DNA from 4 places in the Pseudomonas sp. S1_G07 genome. Region 4 is predicted to be linked to each of the others. Evidence: predicted binding sites of a transcription regulator. Region 4 holds the regulator's gene; each other region holds the start of a gene.
The links. The regulator FliA, encoded in region 4, starts transcription of late flagellar genes. The targets are predictions, from matches to a motif close to CTAAAGTTTNNNNNNNNNNNGCCGNTAA.
Positions count from the first base shown of each region.

Region 1: a site for FliA is predicted at 2,568-2,595, ahead of flgM (flagellar biosynthesis anti-sigma factor FlgM). Genes of this name have one in related genera too.
Region 2: a site for FliA is predicted at 2,483-2,510, ahead of AB4O05_RS03860 (methyl-accepting chemotaxis protein). Genes of this name have one in related genera too.
Region 3: a site for FliA is predicted at 3,116-3,143, ahead of AB4O05_RS18225 (methyl-accepting chemotaxis protein). Genes of this name have one in related genera too.

Region 1 is NZ_CP162778.1:5,653,210-5,658,462, reverse strand. Features, by position in the region: gene AB4O05_RS25765 (MFS transporter) at 1-780, shown strand, start outside; gene AB4O05_RS25760 (flagellar brake protein) at 841-1,590, opposite strand; gene AB4O05_RS25755 (flagella synthesis protein FlgN) at 1,687-2,157, opposite strand; gene flgM (flagellar biosynthesis anti-sigma factor FlgM) at 2,206-2,529, opposite strand; gene flgA (flagellar basal body P-ring formation chaperone FlgA) at 2,672-3,436, opposite strand; gene AB4O05_RS25740 (chemotaxis protein CheV) at 3,530-4,462, shown strand; gene cheR (protein-glutamate O-methyltransferase CheR) at 4,507-5,253, shown strand, end outside.
Region 2 is NZ_CP162778.1:808,336-813,588, forward strand. Features, by position in the region: partial or broken gene AB4O05_RS03855 (YifB family Mg chelatase-like AAA ATPase) at 1-367, shown strand, start outside; gene AB4O05_RS03860 (methyl-accepting chemotaxis protein) at 407-2,383, opposite strand; gene AB4O05_RS03865 (LysR substrate-binding domain-containing protein) at 2,562-3,482, opposite strand; gene AB4O05_RS03870 (NorM family multidrug efflux MATE transporter) at 3,636-5,048, shown strand; gene AB4O05_RS03875 (putative bifunctional diguanylate cyclase/phosphodiesterase) at 5,045-5,253, opposite strand, start outside.
Region 3 is NZ_CP162778.1:3,993,584-3,998,836, forward strand. Features, by position in the region: gene arcD (arginine-ornithine antiporter) at 1-738, opposite strand, end outside; gene AB4O05_RS18225 (methyl-accepting chemotaxis protein) at 957-2,981, opposite strand; partial or broken gene AB4O05_RS18230 (transporter) at 3,178-3,324, shown strand; gene ppk2 (polyphosphate kinase 2) at 3,344-4,264, opposite strand; gene pstS (phosphate ABC transporter substrate-binding protein PstS) at 4,449-5,253, shown strand, end outside.
Region 4 is NZ_CP162778.1:5,315,874-5,321,126, forward strand. Features, by position in the region: gene AB4O05_RS24140 (chemotaxis protein CheA) at 1-1,069, opposite strand, end outside; gene AB4O05_RS24145 (protein phosphatase CheZ) at 1,081-1,869, opposite strand; gene AB4O05_RS24150 (chemotaxis response regulator CheY) at 1,888-2,262, opposite strand; gene fliA (RNA polymerase sigma factor FliA) at 2,431-3,171, opposite strand; gene fleN (flagellar synthesis regulator FleN) at 3,168-4,001, opposite strand; gene flhF (flagellar biosynthesis protein FlhF) at 4,108-5,253, opposite strand, start outside.

The sequences.
Region 1 (5,253 bases), 340 kb from region 4:
TCGTTGAGTACGGTATTGGGCGCGGGGTTGATCGTCGGTTCGTTCTACGGCCTGGCGCCGCTCTATGCTTCACAGCAGGGGCTGACCACCGAGCAGGTGGGTCTGTTCATGGGTAGCTGCATTTTTGCCGGCCTGTTGGTGCAATGGCCGCTGGGCTGGTTGTCGGACCGCTATGACCGCGCGCTGCTGATCCGCTGCTTTGCCTTGTGCCTGGCGGTGGCGGCATTGCCGCTGGCGATCATGACCCGGGTGCCACTGGAAGTGCTGTTTGTAGCGGGCTTCCTGTGTTCACTTGTTCAGTTTTGCCTGTACCCGCTGGCCGTGGCGTTTTCCAACGACCATGTGGAAGGGGATCGGCGGGTATCGCTGACAGCCATGTTGCTGGTGACCTACGGCGTTGGCGCCAGTGTCGGGCCGTTGCTGGCGGGTGTGGTGATGAAGCTGTTCGGCAGCCAGATGCTGTATGCCTTCTTCAGCCTGTGCGCGCTGATCCTGGTGTGGCGAATCCGGCCTAAGGCCGTGACCAACCTGCACCAGGTGGAAGACGCACCGCTGCATCACGTGGCGATGCCCGACAGCATGTCGAGTTCACCGCTGGTGGCGGCGCTGGACCCGCGAGTTGACGAGCAGGTGGTCCAGGAGCAGATGCAAGCGACCGTCTCCGAGCCTGAGCCGGAGAATGACCCGCAGCCAACGGAGGATGAGCCGCTCTTTGAGGGGCCGCCAGAACCCCTTGGGCCGGAAGAACATCCCCATGACCTGAGCAGGGCGCGCCCCTGAACGCAAAAACGGGCAGATCCCAAAGGGTCTGCCCGTTTTTTTTGCCGCGATCTTCAGCAATTAAAAATCGTCGTCCTTGTCGAACCGGCGCGCTTCACGCTGCAACTGGTATACAAAGCGCTCAACCTGGCGCTGCACCAGGCCACTCATATTGTGGAAGCGCACGCCGGCGAAGGTGGTGTTGATCCTCTCTTCGAAGTGCAGATGACGCAGTTCCACCGAGGTAGTCATGCTGCCAAACGGCAGGGCGGCGATAAAGCGGTCGTACACTTGGCCCAATTGCAGGCGTTCGGAGATATCACCTTCAAAGCGCAATTTGCAGCCGGTAGCGGAAATATCCAGCAATTTTCCGCTTGCGGGAAACTTCAGCTTTTCGCCGCCCAACTCGATGCTCACCAGTTGCGCCAGTTTCAGGGCGGCACGGAATGCGTTGCGACGCTGGTGGTAGACCACCTCGTTCGGCAGGTGGCCAGTGTAGATACGGTGGCCGTCTTTCTCGCTGATGGTCAGGGTGCCATTGCTTTCCCAGGCGATGCGCACGCCGTCGTGGAACCCTTCGATGCGAAACGGTTCGCCGTTTTCCAGGTGGCGTTCGCCGTCGCGGGGAATCATTTCATCCAGTGCCAGCGCCTTGCTGTCACGGTTGACATCCACCAGGTAGCTTTGGAACCGCTGGCTGCGTTCGTGGAAGGTAATGATCAGCGGGTCATGGCTTTCTTGCAGCATCCGCAAGGTGCCGGCGATTTCCAGAGGCGTGGTGAGCACCTTGGGTGGCTGCGGAGCATCTTCCGCATTAAGGGCGTTGAACACGGTTCTTCCATCTCCAGACAAAATACGACTACACGCAAGAACCGGCATTTTGCCAGCATGTAGCGCACCTTGGATAGGGCGCGCTGTAAACCGGTGTCAGGCTTGGCTGCGGGTGCTCGGCTTGACCAGGCGCGAGGTGGAGCCTTGCGCGTTATAGAGTGCCGGAGGCTCTCCGCCGTGGAGTATACGTAACTGGTTGGCGGTCGTGGCTTGCTGAAGCTGGATCGACTGACCGTTGAGCAGGTTGGCTTCCTGGCACCGGGCGAGCAATTGATTGAGTTCTTTGCTCTGGGCCAGCAATTGATCGCCGACCGAGGAGTGACTGGCCAACTGCGCCAGGCCGTCATGGTCTGCCGGCAGGCCCAGGCTGGTGAGGATCTGGCTGCGTTTTTTGCCGTGCTGTTCCAGCAGCACGATCAGCGATTGCTTGCGCGCCAGGATTTCTTCCAGCAGCGGCATGTCCCGGCCATAAAGAGCCAGGGATTCTTCTTTTAGCAGCTCGAGCAATTGTTGCGTCGGCGCTAGATCATCAATGATCAGTTGCAGCAGGTTTTCGTCGTGATGCATGGCTGGCCTTGGTGTTTAAGCGTCCAAAAGCCCTGCGCAGGCCTTTGCCTAGCGCTCGGCTTCGAAGTTAAGCAGCTTGCTGGCTACACGGTTGCTGTCGACCTTATAGCTGCCATCGGCGATTGCCTGTTTCAATTCGGCCACTCGGGCTTTATTGACCACCGGTTGATCGCGCAGCGAGTCAGTGACCTTCTGCAACTGTTGAGCCTCATTGCTCAGGTGTACGGATTCCCCGCTTTGGCTGGCGCTGGCCTGTTCTGCCTTGGCGGGCAGTGGCTGGGCCTTGGCTTCTACGCTGTCCTTGGCACCGGTGGTGCGCGAAGTGCCTGACGTAGACGGGGTGTTATTTAAACGGCTGAAATCAATGACCATGATGAAAAAAACCTCTGGGTATTTGGACGCTTGCCATGTTTTCGGCAATACCCGGATTAACTTTAGGCGCGAATGACAATAAATCTCCGCACGGGATATCTCGTGCACAGTGTAGGAAAACCTGGCGTCCTGTACCAGTCATCTATAACGCGACCTCGACTTGCCCGGGGGCTGTCACCCGCGCCTTGATCACTCGATTGGAGTTGAGGTTCTTGACTCTGATCTGCTCGCTCATGCCGCCATTGGACAAGGCCTCCCCCGGCATTTTCACGCTGAGCCCGCCGCTGCTGGCCGAGATCACCACCTGATCGCCCTTGCGAATCACCTCGGCCTGTTCCAGGTGTACCAGGGTTATCACTTGGTCGGTGACCACTGGTCGGGTCAGTTTTTGCCCGATGGCCTGGTCCAGCGACGTCAGGTAGCCCTGGTTGATCTGGCTGATGTCCCGTTCACGCAGCGCCACGTCTTCGTCACCGATAATGCCGGTGCGCTTGAGCGGGCGCGTCACCACCACGACATCACGGAACAGTTTGACCTGGGCCGGCACGAATACGGTCCAGGGCGAGGCGCCGTCGCAGCGTACCCGTACCGTCACGCGGCCGATGGGTTGGGCGGGGCTTTCCAGGGACGCTGTCAATTCCTTGTCGCACATTGGCATACGCAGACGGGGGTCCAACGTGTTGACCTGGATTTCATAACGCCCCGGTGTCTGTGTGGTCGCCAGATAATCTTCTACAGTGAACTCAAGAAACCCTTGGGTGACGCCGATAAGTAGATCAGGCAAGGTGACGTTGTCTGCGCGGGCCGCGGTGCCCAGGCTGAATGCAAGCAACGCCAGCGTCACGCAGAGGGTTCTGCGATACGGTGTGAAGTCAGGGCGTCGGGAAACTGTCGTTTTCATAACCATGGCCAGCTAAATATCAAATCATCAGCAAAGCTCGTGCCGTTTAGTGTCGGGTACGCGTCGTACCCCCAAAGGTTTTAGCGTAGGAGTCTGGGCATGGCAGGTGTAATGGATGCAGTAAACCAGCGCACACAGCTGGTAGGGCAGAATCGCCTGGAATTGTTGCTTTTTCGTCTCGACGGCAAGCAGCTATATGGCATCAACGTGTTCAAAGTGCGGGAAGTGTTGCAATGCCCCAAGCTGACGATCATGCCCAAGTCCAGCCCGGTGGTGTGCGGCGTGGCCAATATTCGTGGGGCGACCATCCCGATTCTCGACCTGGCCCTGGCCACCAGTTCGGCAGGTCTGCAGGACCGTGAAAACCCGTTTGTGATCATCACCGAATACAACACCAAGACCCAGGGTTTCCTGGTACGTTCGGTGGAACGCATCGTCAATATGAACTGGGAGGAGATCCATCCGCCGCCCAAGGGCACTGGCCGCGATCACTACCTCACGGCGGTGACGCGAGTGGATAACCAGTTGGTGGAAATCATCGACGTGGAGAAGATCCTTGCCGAAGTGGCTCCTACCTCGGAATCGATCTCCGTGGGTGTGGTGGACGCCGAGACGGCGCATAAGGCGATTTCGTTGCGCGTGCTGACGGTGGATGACTCCTCGGTGGCGCGTAAGCAGGTGACCCGCTGCCTGCAGACCGTCGGCGTGGAAGTGGTGGCGCTCAATGATGGCCGCCAGGCGCTGGATTACCTGCGCAAGCTGGTGGACGAAGGCAAGAAGCCGGAAGAAGAATTCTTGATGATGATTTCCGACATCGAGATGCCGGAAATGGATGGCTATACGCTGACGGCCGAGATACGCAACGATCCACGCATGCAAAAATTGCATATCATCCTGCATACTTCGCTGTCGGGTGTATTCAACCAGGCGATGGTCAAGAAGGTCGGTGCCGATGACTTCCTGGCCAAATTCCGTCCTGATGACCTGGCATCCCGGGTAGTCGACCGGATCAAGGCAGCAGATCACAGCTGAGGGTTTTCACCCTTGGCAGTCTTATGATTTTAGAGGCGGTATCAGTGTCTACAGGTAATTTGGATTTTGAACAGTTCCGGGTCTTCCTGGAAAAAGCCTGTGGCATTTTGCTCGGTGAAAACAAGCAATACCTGGTATCCAGCCGTCTTAACAAAATGCTGGAGCAGCAGGGTATCAAGTCCCTGGGCGAGCTGGTCCAGCGTATCCAGAGCCAGCCGCGCAGTGGCCTCAAGGAGATGGTGGTCGATGCCATGACCACCAACGAAACCCTGTGGTTTCGTGATACCTACCCCTTTGAGGTGCTCAAGAGCAAAGTGCTGCCGGAGGCCATCAAGGCCAGCCCGGGACAGCGCCTGCGCATCTGGTCGGCGGCCTGCTCCTCGGGGCAGGAACCGTATTCGATTTCGATGGCCATCGATGAATTCGAACGGACCAACATGGGCCAGTTGAAGGCCGGTGCGCAAATTGTCGCCACCGACCTGTCCAGCACCATGCTCACCAATTGCAAGACGGGCGAGTACGACAGCCTGGCCCTGGGCCGTGGGTTGTCCCAGGAGCGCCTGCAACGTTACTTCGACCCGAAAGGGGCGGGGCGTTGGGCGGTCAAGGCGCCGATCAAGAGCCGAGTGGAGTTTCGCTCGTTCAACCTGCTCGACAGCTACGCCAGCCTGGGCAAGTTCGACATGGTGTTCTGTCGCAATGTGCTGATCTACTTTTCGGCCGAAGTGAAGAAAGACATCCTGTTGCGCATCCACGGCACCCTCAAGCGTGGCGGCTACCTGTTCCTGGGT
Region 2 (5,253 bases), 1.6 Mb from region 4:
GCTGGACAGGATTGACCTGCACCTCACCGTGGCACGGGAAAGCACAGCGCTGAACCCGACCCAACAGGCCGGCGACAACACCGCAAAGGCCTCAGCCCTGGTTGCCGAGGCCCGCGAGCGCCAGCAACGGCGCCAGGGCTGCGCCAATGCCTTCCTCGATCTGCCGGGGTTGCGCAGGCACTGCCAGTTGGCGAAAGCCGATGAAGGCTGGCTGGAGAGCGCCTGCGAACGACTGACGTTGTCGCTGCGCGCGGCGCACCGGTTGCTCAAGGTGGCCCGCACGCTGGCGGACCTGGATCAGGTGGAGGTCATCACCCGCAATCATCTTAAGGAGGCCTTGCAATACCGCCCGGCGGCGATCACCTGAGCCTTATACAGCCCCGCACACATGTCGATTAGCGGTGCCTCAGCGGAAGCGATCCACCTCATGGCGTAAGCTCGCAGCCAGCGTTTCCAGTTCCTTGGCGGTAATCGCCAGGTTCGATACCACTTCACGCTGCTCGCTGTTGGCCAGCGCAATGCTCTGCAAATTGCTGCTGAGCAAGGTCGCGGTGCTGCTTTGCTCCTGGGTGGCGGTAGTGATCGCGGCGAATTGCTGACCGGCCGAGCGGCTTTGCTCGTCGATACGCGCCAGGGCCGAAGCCACGTCGGCGTTGCGAGACAAGCCTTCCTGCATCAGCACTTTGCCGTGCTCCATGGTACTGATGGCGTTGCCGGTTTCCTGCTGGATGCTCTGGATCATCCCGGAAATCTCGTCGGTGGCCTGACGAGTACGCGACGCCAGGTTACGCACTTCGTCGGCGACCACGGCAAAACCACGTCCCTGCTCGCCGGCCCTCGCGGCCTCGATGGCGGCGTTGAGCGCCAGCAGGTTGGTCTGCTCGGCAATGGAAGTGATCACACCCACGATCCCGCCGATTTCCTGAGAACGCTGGCCCAAGGTATTAATCACTGTGGCGGTGCTGTTCAGTGCGGTGGCGATATGTTCCAGGGACGTCGACGCCTCGTTCATCGAGTTGCGACCGATGCGGGTTTGCTGGGCGTTTTCCTGGGCCAGGCGCTCGGTGTTGCCCATGTTGTCGGCAATATTCAGCGAGGTGGCGCTGAATTCTTCTACCGCGCCGGCCATGCTGGTGATCTCGCCGGACTGCTGCTCCATGCCTTCGTAGGCCCCTCCGGACAAACCGGACAGCGCCTGGGCGCGACCGTTGACCTCTTCGGCCGCCTTGCGGATATGCGACACCATGGTCGACAGCGCTTCACCCATCTGGTTGAAGCTGCGCGCCAGTTGGCCGATCTCATCATGGCTGGAGACGTTAAGCCGGGCGCTCAGGTCGCCTGCCCCCAGCGCTTCGGCCTGGCGAACCAAATCACTCAAAGGCTGCAGCTTGCTGCGCAACAGCCAGACCGTGGCCCCCACCGCCAGCAACATCGCCAACACACTGCCGATCACCAGGCGAATCCCGACCGCCCAGGTGACCGAGCGGATTTCGGCTTTCGGCATGCTCGCCACCACCGCCCAGGGCCCACCCTCGAACGGCACCGAAACGCTGTAGAAATCTTCGTTCTTGTCGCTCCAGAAACGGCCTTTGCCTGGGGTCTTGGCCAGGTCCAGCATCACCGGCACCGACTGATCCAGGGCCTGTACACCGGCCGGCGGTACCAGCCAGCGCTTCTGCTCATCCAGTAATGCCAGGGAGCCGGTCTGGCCAATACGGAAGCGCTTGAGGTTTTCAAACTGGGCGTTCTGGGCGTCGGTGTAATCAAAGCCGATAAACAGCACGGCAATAACCTGACCGCCGCTGTCGCGCACCGGGCTGTACTGTGTCATGTAGGAGCGATCGAACAACACCGCACGGCCAATGTAAGTCTGCCCACTGAGCACGCGCTGGTAAGCCGGGCCCTGGCGATCCAGTACAGTGCCGATGGCGCGGTTGCCGTCCTGCTTGGTCAACGATGTGCTGATGCGGATGAAGTCGTCGCCGCTGCGCACAAACACCGTGGCCACGCCACCCGATATCTGCTTGAACTCATCCACGTCGGCAAAATTGTTGTTCAGTATGTCGCTGCCCAGGTACAGGCTGGGGGTCTGCACACCCGCCACGGTTACGGGTTGGTCCGCGCGCACGCTCAAGCCAGCGCCAAAACGCTTTTCAAACAGCCCGCTCAAACGTTGCGTGCTCTCGCGCAAGGTTGTGTGGAAGGTGTTGAGTTGGTCGGCCAACAGGCGCGCCTCACTGGCCAGGTGCTCCTCGCGGGTATCGAGGTTGGCGGAGTCGAGGGAGCGCAAGGCGAAAACGGTACTGCCGCTGATAGCGATAGCCAAAATCACGGCTAACGCGAGACCTAACTGGGAGGCGATCCGGGCACGAGGTTGAGACATGTCAGCTCCTGGCCGAGGCCAGGATCATCCTGATCTCATAGCGCTGCTCGGCAAATTATCTGGTGGGAAACGTTGGTGCACGATAGTTTTAATACACCTACTTCGGCGGGCCGAGGCAATACTTGAGCGATTCACACGGGCATCGCGCAAACGGTTGCGCCCCAGCACCCAGGGCCATTCAATCGAGGCGCTCTACCGCCGGCAGCAACATCGCCTGCACCTCGCCCTGGAGAAAGTCCGCCAATCGCCGCAAGCGCTCGCCCCCAGGACGGGTTTTCGGCCACACCAGGTAGTAATTTTCTCCGCTGGCCACCGCCGTCGGCCACGGCAGGCTCAGCCGCCCTTGTGCCACGTCTTCGGCAACCATCAGCAAGTCGCCCATGGACACGCCGTACCCCCGTGCGGCGGCGATCATGCCCAACTCCAGCGTATCGAACACCTGACCGCCCTTGAGCGACACCTGGGACGACAGCCCCATGCGCTCCAGCCAATTGCGCCAGTCCCTGCGGTCGGGGGTGGGGTGCAGCAACTCGGCACTCGCCAGGCGGTTCACGTCCCAGGGGCCATCGCTCAACAGGTTCGGCGCACCGACGGGAATCAATAGCTCCGGGAACAGATAGCAGGCCTCCCAGTCCGCCGGAAAATGGCCGTAGCTCAACAGCACCGCGCAGTCGAAAGGCTCCTGGTTGAAGTCCACCTCGTCGACGCTCATCCAGGCGCTGGTGAGCTGCACTTCATTGCCCGGCTGCAAATGCCGGAAACGACTGAGCCGCCCCAACAGCCAGCGCATCGTCAGTGTGGACGGCGCCTTCATCCGCAGGATGTCATCTTCGGCGTTCAGGGTATGGCAGGCACGCTCGAGCGCGGCAAAGCCCTCGCGCACGCCAGGCAACAGCAGGCGCGCCGCTTCGGTGAGCTGCAGGTTACGCCCACTGCGCCGGAACAGGCGGCAGGCGAAATGCTCTTCAAGCGTACGGATATGTCGGCTCACCGCACTCTGGGTAATGGACAGTTCTTCGGCCGCGCGGGTGAATGAGTTGTGCCGGGAGGCGGCCTCAAATGCGCGCAGGGCATAAAGGGGAGGAAGACGACGAGACATAACGAAAGCTCCGACGGCGCGATACCAAAACCCTGCCAGAATAGGTCAGACATGAGTTTTAATCATGCAAACAATCGCTTTTATCCCTTTGCGAAATGGGTGCAGAGCGCCGAGAATCGAGCCTCTCCCCGACCCTCTGACTTTGTGAACTTGATGATCATGCAGCATCCGGCACGTACCGAACTCTGGGCCATTCTGCGGCTGTCAGGGCCGTTGATCGCCTCACAGTTGGCACACATGCTGATGGTGCTGACCGACACCTTGATGATGGCGCGACTGAGCCCCGAAGCACTGGCCGGAGGTGGCCTGGGCGCGGCGAGCTATTCGTTCGTATCGATTTTCTGCATCGGTGTGATTGCCGCCGTGGGCACCCTGGTAGCCATCCGTCATGGCGCGGGCGACATCGACGGCGCCACGCGTTTGACCCAGGCCGGGCTCTGGCTCGCCTGGCTGATGGCCCTGGCGGCGGCCTTGCTGTTGTGGAACCTCAAGCCGGTGTTGCTGATGTTCGGCCAGACCGACACCAACGTGCAGTCGGCGGGGCAGTTCCTGACAATCCTGCCGTTTGCCCTGCCCGGCTACCTGAGCTTCATGGCTTTGCGTGGTTTCACCAGCGCCATCGGCAAGGCCACCCCTGTGATGGTGATCAGCCTGGGTGGCACGGTGCTGAACTACCTGCTCAACCATGCGTTGATCGAGGGCATGTTCGGCCTGCCGAAACTAGGCCTGATGGGCATTGGTCTGGTCACGGCAATCGTCGCCAACGGCATGGCGCTGACGCTGATGTGGTACATCCGCAGCAACCGTGCCTACGCCGCCTACCCGTTGAGCCACGGTCTGCTGCGCCTCAACACCCAGTATTTGCGCGAGCTGTGGCGTCTGGGCCTGCCGATTGGTGGCACCTATGCGGTGGAAGTCGGGCTGTTTGCCTTTGCCGCCCTGTGCATGGGCACCATGGGCAGTACGCCATTGGCGGCGCATCAGATTGCCCTGCAAATCGTCTCGGTGGCGTTCATGGTGCCAGCTGGCATGTCCTACGCGGTGACCATGCGCATCGGTCAGCATTACGGTGCCGGGCAGTTACTGCGGGTGCGCATGGCCGGGCGGGTCGGCGTTGGCTTTGGGGCAGCGGTGATGTTGGGATTTGCCGCCGTGCTATGGCTGTTTTCCGACGCGCTGATCGGGCTGTTCCTCGACCACAACGACCCGGCGTTTCACGACGTGATCGTACTTGCCGTGAGCCTGCTCGCCGTCGCCGCCTGGTTCGAGTTGTTCGACGGAGTGCAGACCATCGCCATGGGCTGCATCCGTGGACTGAAGGACGCCAAGACCACCTTCCTGGTCGGGCTCGCCTGCTATTGGCTGATCGGGGCGCCTTCCGCCTGGTTGATGGCCTTCACCCTGGGCTGGGGGCCGACCGGTGTGTGGTGGGGACTGGCGCTGGGCCTGGCATGTGCGGCGATCAGCCTGACCTGGGCGTTCGAAGCGAAGATCAAGCGCATGATTCGCAGGGAAGGCGTCACGCCCGAAACCCGCCAGGGGTTTCAGGTTGCGCAGCCGGATTAGAACCCTTCGCCAGCGTTGGCCTGCTGGCCCTTGCCAAAGGCCAGGTAGTCCACCAACTCAGGCAACGGCAGCGGCTTGCTGATCAGGTAACCCTGGGCCTGGTCGCAGCCGAACAATCTCAGTAACGCCAGTTGCTCCGGGGTTTCCACACCTTCGGCCACCACTTCCAGGTTGAGGTTGTGCGCCAGGTTGATCATCGCGTGCA
Region 3 (5,253 bases), 1.3 Mb from region 4:
GGCACGGGCAGAAAAGACGTTGGCGCCTTCGATCCCGATAAACACCCATACGGTCACCAGCATGGTGCTTTTGACTTGATCCAGGGTGCTGCCCAAGGTCGATGAGCCCCAAAAGTCGACACTGAAGGTCTCACGCTGGAACGCAGCAATCACCAGGCCGATAAACAGCAATAGCGGCACGATCTTCGCAATGGTCGTCAACGCATTGGCCCGCGCGGCGGTGCGCATGCCCCTGAGGATCATCCAGTGCAGCGACCACAACACCACGGACGCGCCGGCAATCGCCGCCTCGTTGTTGCCTTCGCCAAACACCGGAAAGAAGTAACTCAGTGCCGCGAACAGAATCACCAGGTAACTGACGTTGCCGATCCAGGCGCTGATCCAGTAACCCCAGGCGGAATTGAAGCTCAAGTATTCACCGCCCAGCGCACGGGCATAGGCGAACACCCCGTTGTCCAGCGCGGGTTGGCGATTGGACAACATCTGATAGACCAAGGCCAACGACAACATGCCGACGCCGGTGATCAACCAGCCAATCAGAATCGCGCCAGCGCCAGCGCTGGCGGCCATATTTTGCGGCAGGCTGAAAATACCGCTGCCGATCATCGAACCGACTACCAGGGCAATCAACAGACTCAGCGACAGGCGCTTGGGTTCTACCTTGTGCAGGCTGCCTGCAACGACAGGTTGGGCGGATGGCGGGACGATCGGTTGAGTGCCTTGCAGGTGCGTAGCCATAACGAGCCTCCACGAAACGAGAGTTTCTGCAACCTCGAATGCGAGGGTGCGACTGCTGCGTCTACTGTCTGCGTGAAGGTACGAGGGCTGATTGATTTAAATCAGAAAGGGGGAAAAGAGTATCCAGGGGCTCTGTCGCTCGGAGATCGCGAATGGGCTATTGGTAGGCGCGTAATCAGGCTGGGGGCTCCAATAAATTGGAGTGCCCCCGTGTCGCCTTACAGCTTGAAGCGCGAAACGACAGTACGCAGTTCCCCTGCCAGCGAAGAAAGCTCGTTCGCTGTCACGGCGTTGTCTTCTATGCCCTCCATCAGCGCAATACTGCCGCTACGAATCTCGGTCACGTTGCGATTGATATCTTCCGAGACGGCGTGTTGCTGAACCGCCGCGCTGGCGATCTGGGTGTTCATGCTGACGATCTGATCTACGCCGTCATTGATAGCGTCGAGGCTGGTCGAGGCCTGGTCAGCGGACTCGATACATTCTTGCGCGCGTAGTTTGCCCGCTTTCATTTGCTCGACGGCGTCGCCCGTGGCCAATTGCAGCTCTTGGATTATCCGGCGGATTTCTTCGGTGGAGTTTTGTGTGCGCGAGGCGAGGGTTCTTACCTCGTCTGCGACCACCGCGAAGCCTCGACCCTGCTCACCGGCGCGGGCCGCTTCGATGGCGGCGTTCAACGCCAGCAGGTTCGTTTGATCGGCGATGTTGCGGATCACCTCGATAACGCCGCCGATCTGCTGGCTGTGTTGCGCAAGCGCCGAGACCTTTTGCGCACTGCGCTCCACTTCATCGGCCAGGGCTTCAATAGTCACTCGGGTTTCCTGCATCTTCGCCAGACCGGCGTTGGAGGAATGGCTGGCGTGCTCGGCGGCATGGGCGGCACCCTCGGTGTTTTGCGCCACGTCCGCAACGCTGGTGGTCATCTCGTTGATGGCTGTGGCGACTTGTTCGGTTTCGCTTTGCTGGGCGCTCATCGAGCGTTTAGCCCGGTCAATCGACACGCCTATGCGCTCAGCCGCATCGGAGACTGATTGTGAACTCCGTTCGACCTGAGCCAGCGAGGAGCCAAAAGCTTGCACCATATGGTTAAGGCCATTGCTCATGTCGGCCATTTCATCTTTGCCACGGATTTGAATGCGCACGCTCACATCGCCCTGCGCGATCAGTTGGGTGGCAATCAAAACGTCGTTGATGGTTCGGCGCATGGCGCTGTAGATGCCGCTGAATACATACACCAGCAACAGGCCAAGAACAGCGAACATCACCAGGATGAATAACCGTTCCGAGATTTTTTCCTGAACGCGGCGCTCGAGCGCATTCATCAGTGCGTCCTGCAGGGTGTCTTGCGCTTTGTACAAGTCAGCCACCACGGCATTACCCTTGGCCGGCAAGTTCTGCACGCCGCTGATGGTGTCGCCTGGCGCGCCGATCAATACTTCAAGGTCGGCGCGAAAGCTGTCCAACCCCGCGAAAGCATTGGTGATCGGTGCCTGAATACGGTCGGCCAGAGCGGGTTCTCTGCGGCGCAACAGTGCCAGGTTTTGTTGAAGTTCCTTGCGGATGAGTAACTCAGTTTTGAGCATCGACTTGATCACGCTGCGCGTACCCGCACTCAACGTTTGGCCGTCATGCAGCCCGCTGGCCAGCCCGCGCAATTGCCCGACGATGTTGATTTGCCGTGGCAGTCTCAAGGTGCTCTGGTCGATCATGAACAGCGATGCGTAATCTTCATCCAACACCATGCCAGACGTGGCCGATATGTAGTACACGAAGTTCAACGTCTCGGTGAGTTGGTCGTTCCAATCGTCGAACATCGCGCTGGGGTTAGGCTGGGCCTTCGCCTGCTCGATCAACCGCTGCGCCCCCGTGTGCAGGCGCTGCACGCGATCACCGGTTTGCAGCTGCATGTTCAATTGCCTGTCGGTGGCGGCCAGTTTCGAAAAGGCGTCCTCCAGCTTCACCTGGTTGGCTGATAGATCGGCTTGAGCGGTTCTATCCCCGCTGAGCAAGCGGTTGGTGAGCGCGCGTTGCAACATCGATAAGCGCAGAACGGGCGTCACGTCCAATAGATAGCTCTGGCCCAATTCTTCCGAGCGAATGCCCTCAAGGCTTTCGTTGATTTGATGAATGACGCGTGTTCCGAGCAGAACCAGAGGGATCAGGACAATGATGGCCAGTACACCGAATTTCGTGGGAAAGCGTAATCGGTTCGCCAGGTGCACGGCAGGAGCAAGGATATTCATGGAGTTCTCACAGCCCGGAATGGGGCGGTTTGTAATGGGTTTGTAGTTGAGAACGTTCCATTTTCTCGGGTGCCTGGCTCTGCGTGGCTCATTCGGCGAATTACGTTTTTGTGTGATTAAACGTTTCAGTGAGTCTGTCGGCGTTGAGATCGAGAACTTTAGTTAAAGTTGTACATATAGTTATTTTTTGTACAGTTATTTTTGCGGTTCACAAAGCTGCCTCGAAGCACTGTATTCACAGCGCTCGTGGTGCCGCGCGCAGCAGCACCCGATGACCCTGCGCCTGGCGGAGCAGAGTCATCGGGTGACCTTGTACAAGGTGATGGGAGGAGGGTTGCAGTAACCTTGCCTGCTGCCGGGTATCAATAGCGCTGAGGCACGATGAGTTCCGGTGGCGTCGGATTGCGCGAGTAGTCTTCCTGCCGCTCGCGTTGCGGCAGTTCGATCACAGGCGCCGCCACCTCTTCATAGGGCATTTGCCCCAGCAGGTGGTGGATGCAGTTGAGGCGGGCTTTCTTCTTGTCATCGGCTTGTACCACCCACCACGGTGCTTCGGCGATGTGGGTGCGTTCCAGCATGATTTCCTTGGCCTTGGTATAGGCCTCCCAACGCCGACGCGACTCCAGGTCCATGGGGCTGAGCTTCCACTGCTTGAGCGGATCGTGAATGCGACTGAGAAAGCGCAGGTGCTGTTCCTGGTCGGAGATGGAGAACCAGTACTTGATCAACTGGATGCCTGAACGGGCCAGCATGCGCTCGAACTCCGGCACCGTGCGGAAAAACTCCTCGTACTGGTCGTCGTTGCAAAACCCCATCACTTGTTCGACGCCTGCGCGGTTGTACCAACTGCGGTCGAACAGCACGATTTCGCCGGCGGCGGGCAGGTGCGAAACGTAGCGCTGGAAGTACCATTGGGTCTGTTCGCGGTCATTCGGTGCGGGCAGGGCCGCCACCCTGCAGACCCTGGGGTTCAGGCGCTGGGTAATGCGCTTGATTACACCGCCCTTGCCGGCGGCATCGCGCCCTTCGAACAGGATCACTACCTTGTGGCCCGTCTTGACGACCCAACTCTGCAGCTTGACCAGCTCGCCCTGCAGGCGGAACAGCTCGCTGAAATAGATCCTGCGCGCTTCCTTCTCGCTGCCGTCCTTGATGTGCTCGTCGAACAGTGCATTGAGGTCATGCCCATCTTCGGATAATTCCAGTTCCAGCTCTTCGTCACTGTGATCCAGCAGCTCGCGGTGGATGCGCTGGATCAACGAGGTGTCTTCCAGTGAGGACATGGTCGTGCTCGCGTTGTGGGGGGATGGCAGAGTCTTAGACTCAATTTGTTACTGATCAATGACGGCAAAATTCGTTACGCAGGAGGGGAAAGGGAAAAAACAGCGCTTTGCCACTATGCATTCATGAAACCGTAACAAGAATGTTGCAAAGTTGCCGAGCCCGAAATCACTAGGATTTTCCTGAATGAAACGTCTGATGAAGTCTGCTGCACTCGCCGTCGCGGTTTCTCTTGGTGCCACCTCGGTGTTTGCTGCCGAAAGCATCCGCCTGACCGGTTCCGGCGCGAGTTTCCCAGCCCCGATCTACCTCACGTGGTTCAAGGATTTCAGCAAGAAAACCCCTGGTGTCACGGTTGACTACCAGTCCAAGGGCAGTGGTGCGGGTGTACAGGATTTCCTGAACAAAACCGTCGACTTTGCCGCCAGTGACTCCGCGATGAAAGACGAAGACATCGCCAAGGTCGCCGAAGGCGCACAATTGCTGCCGATGACCGCCGGTGAAATCGTGCTGGCCTACAACCTGCCGGGCAATCCGAAAGGGCTGAAGCTGCCACGCGACGTGTACTCCGACATCTTCCTGGGCAAGATCACCAAGTGGAACGACCCGAAGATCGTCGCCGCCAACCCGGAACTGAAACTGACCGATACGCCGATCACCGTCGTGGTGCGTGCGGACTCCAGCGGCACCACTGCGGTATTCACCAAGCACCTGTCGGCCATCAACCCGGACTTCAAGAAAGACTTGGGTGAAGGCAACACCGTCAACTGGCCAGCCAGCGACAAGTTCATCAAATCGCCCAAGAACGATGGTGTGACCGCCACCGTACGCCAGACCCCGGGCGCAATTGGCTACATCGAATACGGCTTTGCCAAGTTGGCCAAGGTTGACTTCGCCCAGTTGCAGAACAAGTCCGGCCATTACGTGGTGCCGAACGCCGAAAGCGGTGCAGAAGCACTGGCTGCGGTGAAGATGCCGGAAAGCCTGGTGG
Region 4 (5,253 bases):
TGGTTTCGGCTTCACTGGCCGGCTTTTCCGCAACCGGTGCCGCGGCGGCGCGCGCCGGAGCAGGGGCTGCGGCAGGTGCCGGGGCTGGTTTGCCAGCGGCAGGCGCCGCAGCCTTGGCAGGCGCGGGTTTAGCCGCTACCGGGGCGGCAGTGGCCGCTGCGGTGGGGGCCACTTCGCTGAACTTGCCCTTACCGTGCAAATCGTCCAGCAACGCTTCGAATTCGTGATCGGTGATCAGGCCAGCACCGGCCGGCTGCGCGGGGGTGGCCGGCGCGGCAGGCGCTGCAGCCGTGCCCGCACCTTCCGGCAAGGCATCGACCGCAAAGGTGCCTTTGCCATGCAACTGGTCCAGCAACGCTTCGAATTCGTCGTCGGTAATGTCGGTGCTCGCAGCAGCGGGTGCTGGCGCGGCCGCGGCAGGCACCACGGCATCGGCGGCAAACTGGCCCTTGCCATGCAACTGATCGAGCAGGGATTCGAATTCCGCGTCGGTAATGTCTTCGCTGCTCGGGGCTACGGCTGGCGTGGCAACCGGCGCGACGACGGTCGATGCCTCGGCCTCGGCCTTGACGGCGCTGAGGGAGTTGAGCAACTGCTCGAACTCACTGTCCGTCACATCCGCCTCAGGCTCCGCGACCGGCTCAGGTACCGCTTCGGCCACAGGCGCCGCCGAGGTGTCGGCAGGTTCGGCATAGCGCGCCAGGGCGGCCAGCAGCTCCGGGGTGGCCGCGGTGATCGGGGCACGTTCGCGAACTTCGCTGAACATGCCGTTGACCGCATCCAGTGCTTCGAGAATCACGTCCATCAACTCCGAATCAACCTTACGCTCACCCTTGCGCAGGATGTCGAAGACGTTCTCGGCGATGTGGCAGCACTCCACCAGCTCATGGAGCTGGAGGAAGCCGGCGCCCCCTTTTACAGTGTGAAAACCGCGAAAAATTGCATTGAGCAGGTTCGCATCATCCGGGCGGCTTTCCAGCTCGACCAGTTGTTCGGACAGTTGCTCTAAAATTTCGCCGGCCTCTACAAGGAAATCCTGAAGGATCTCTTCATCGGCGCCGAAGCTCATGTGGGTGCTCCTTAGAAGCCTAAACTGGATAACAGGTCATCTACGTCATCCTGACCTGACACAACGTCTTCACGTTTATCGGCATGAATCTGCGGACCTTCACCCTTGGCGAGATGTTTTTGTGGATCTTTTTCCGAGAGGATCGCTGCGCGGTCATGTTCGATGCCGGCAAAACGATCAACCTGGCCTGCCATCAGCACTAATTTGAGCAGATTGCTTTCCACTTCGGTGACCAATTGGGTCACGCGCTTGATCACCTGACCGGTAAGGTCCTGGTAGTCCTGGGCCAGCAGAATGTCATTGAGGTTGCTGGAAACCGTACGGTTTTCCTGCTCGCTGCGTGACAGGAACCCTTCGACCCGACGGGCCAGCTCACGAAACTCTTCAGCCCCCACTTCACGGCGCATGAAGCGGCCCCAGTCAGCGCTGAGCGCCTGGGCATCCGTCGCCATGCCGTTGACCAAGGGCGTGGCGTTTTCCACCAGGTCCATGGTGCGGTTGGCCGCCGCCTCAGTCAGCCTGACCACATAGGACAGGCGTTCGGTGGCATCGGTGATTTGCGAGATTTCTTCGGCCTGGGGCATGTGCGGGTCAATCTGGAAATTGACGATTGCACTGTGCAGCTCACGCGTGAGCTTGCCCACTTCCTGGTACAGACCGCGGTCACGGGTCTGGTTGAGCTCATGGATCAACTGCACCGCTTCGCCAAACTGGCCTCTTTCAAGGCATTCGACCAACTGGTGAGCATGTTTTTTCAGGGTTGACTCAAAGTCTCCCTGTGACGTTTCGTTATTGTCCATAGCTCCCCCGCGATGGCATTAGCCGTGGATGCGTTCGAAGATTTTTTCAATCTTCTCTTTCAAGGCTTGTGCAGTGAAAGGCTTGACCACGTAACCGTTGACCCCGGCCTGGGCGGCTTCGATGATTTGCTCACGTTTGGCTTCAGCGGTGACCATCAATACCGGCAGGTGCTTGAGCCTTTCATCGGCACGCACTTTGCGCAGCAAGTCGATACCGGTCATACCCGGCATGTTCCAGTCAGTGACCAGAAAATCAAAGTTGCCACTTTGCAACATCGGGAGCGCAGTGGTCCCGTCGTCTGCTTCGGCCGTGTTGGTGAACCCAAGGTCACGCAACAGGTTTTTTATGATCCGCCGCATCGTTGAGAAGTCATCCACGATGAGGATTTTCATGTTCTTGTCCAATTCGACCTCCAAGCAGTCTTAAACGCGCCCAGCACCTGGACGCGCCATTTCAATCAACAGGCATTACACAAAAAGGACTGTCGGGGGCACCCTGGATCAAACCGCAAAGGTCAAACACCCTCGCGGTGAAGTTCTCAAGCGCCCACACACTGCCTGTCAGCGCGCTCGCCACTCTCCCAAACGCCCCCGCAAGCGGGCCGCGCACTGGCTGTGTAACTGGCTGACCCGCGATTCGCTGACCCCCAGGACCTCACCGATTTCCTTGAGGTTCAGTTCTTCGTCGTAGTACAGCGCCAATACCAGTCGCTCACGCTCAGGCAAATTGGCAATCGCGTCTGCCAACGCGCCCTGGAAGCGTTCATCTTCCAGGTCGCGCGCCGGCTCCATATGAGTACTCGCTCCGTCCTCGTGCAGCCCTTCGTGTTCGCCGTCCTGCAACAGGTCGTCGAAACTGAACAGGCGGCTGCCCAAGGTGTCGTTCAAAATCCCGTAATAATCGTCGAGACTCAATTGGAGTTCGGCCGCAACTTCGTGATCTTTAGCGTCGCGACCGGTTTTTGCTTCAATTGCACGAATTGCGTCACTGACCATGCGCGTATTGCGGTGTACCGAACGTGGCGCCCAATCCCCCTTACGCACCTCGTCGAGCATCGCGCCACGGATGCGGATACCCGCATACGTCTCGAAACTCGCCCCTTTGCTGGCATCGTACTTGGTCGACACTTCGAGCAGGCCGATCATGCCCGCCTGGATCAGGTCTTCGACCTGGACGCTGGCGGGAAGGCGAGCCAGCAGGTGATAGGCAATACGCTTGACCAACGGCGCATAGCGTTCGATCAACTCACCCTGACTGTCACGGGCAGACTTCTTGTAAACGTTATAGCCGTTCGCGGTCATAGCACCGGTCCTGCGCTCGTCTGATGAACCAATCGCTCGACGAAAAACTCCAAATGCCCCCGGGGGTTGGCGGGCAACGGCCAGGTATCGACCTTCTGGGCAATCGCCTTGAACGCCAGTGCACATTTGGAACGAGGGAACGCTTCGTAGACTGCACGCTGCTTTTGCACAGCCTTGCGCACACACTCGTCGTAGGGAACCGCGCCGACGTATTGTAAGGCGACATCGAGAAAGCGATCCGTGACCTTGGTCAACTTGGCGAACAGGTTGCGACCTTCCTGCGGGCTCTGGGCCATGTTGGCCAGGACGCGGAAGCGATTCATGCCGTAGTCACGGTTAAGCAGTTTGATCAGCGCATAGGCGTCGGTGATCGAGGTGGGTTCATCGCAGACCACCAGCAGCACTTCCTGGGCCGCGCGCACGAAGCTGACCACGGACTCGCCGATCCCGGCGGCGGTGTCGATCACCAGCACGTCGAGGTTATCGCCGATATCACTGAACGCCTGGATCAGGCCGGCATGCTGCGCCGGGCTCAGGTGCACCATGCTCTGGGTGCCGGAGGCGGCCGGCACGATGCGAACCCCGCCAGGGCCCTGGAGCAGAACATCGCGCAGCTCGCAGCGCCCCTCGATCACATCGGCGAGGGTATGTTTGGGTGTCAGCCCGAGCAGAACGTCGACGTTCGCCAGCCCCAGGTCCGCATCCAGCAGCATGACGCGACGGCCAAGCTCTGCCAGGGCCAGGGACAAATTCACTGACACGTTAGTTTTGCCGACGCCACCTTTGCCGCCGGTCACCGCGATCACCTGTACGGGATGCATGCTGCCCATTTTATTTCTTTACCTTGTCTTGCTTAGACGCAGGCTACATGGCTTGGCCGCGTGAATCGCTTGCAGACCATCGATGTAGGTACATTTCACGGTGTTCATCCTGACTTCAACCGACCCGTTTTGTCGGGTTGTGGTAGAGGTCGGCGAACATATCGGCCATCGCTTCCTCGCTAGGCTCGTCTTGCATTTGCACGCTCACGGCGCGGCTGACCAACTGATGACGGCGCGGCAGATGCAGATCATCCGGGATCCGCGGCCCATCGGTCAGGTAGGCAACCGGTAGTTCATGGCTGATGGCCAAACTCAATACTTCGCCCAGGCTGGCGGTTTCATCCAGTTTAGTCAGGATGCAACCGGCCAGGCCGCAGCGTTTGTAGCTGTGGTACGCAGCAGTAAGCACCTGCTTCTGGCTGGTGGTTGCAAGCACCAGGTAATTCTTCGATTTGATGCCTCGCCCGGCCAGGCTTTCCAGTTGCATGCGCAACGCCGGGTCACTGGCTTGCAGGCCGGCGGTATCGATCAGCACCACACGCTTGCGCAGCAACGGGTCGAGGGCGTTGGCCAGGGACTGGCCCGGGTCGACGTGGGTCACCGACACATTGAGGATGCGGCCCAGGGTCTTGAGTTGCTCCTGAGCGCCAATGCGGTAGCTGTCCATGCTCACCAGGGCGATGTTATGGGCGCCATACTTGAGCACGTAGCGGGCCGCGAGCTTGGCCAGGGTGGTGGTCTTGCCCATGCCGGCGGGGCCGACCATGGCGATCACACCGCCCTCTTCCAGCGGCTCGATTTCCGGGGTAACGATCATCCGCGCCAGGTGGGCCAGCAACATGCGCCAGGCCTGGCGAGGCTCTTCGATTTCGCTGGTCAGCGCCAGCAGGTCACGGGACAACGGACCGGACAGGCCGATACGTTGCAGGCGGCGCCACAGGTTGGCCTGTTGCGGCTTGCTGCCTTGCAGTTGTGTCCACGCCAGGGAGCCCAACTGCACTTCCAGCAGCTCGCGCAGGCCGTTGAGCTCAAAGCGCATCGAATCGAACACGCGCTGATCGACCGCAGGTGCCGGGGCGGGCGCCGCAGGGCGCGGGGGTTCGATGAAAGTCGGCTCGACCAGCGGTTCGGCAGCGGTCAGCGGCAGGCCGGCGAACAGCTGGCGGTTGGTGGTGGCATCGCTGTCGCCACGCATGCTCAGCTCGGCCTGGGCCGAAACGATGCGCGAGGCAGTCTTGCGCAGCTCGTCTTCGAGCTCCAT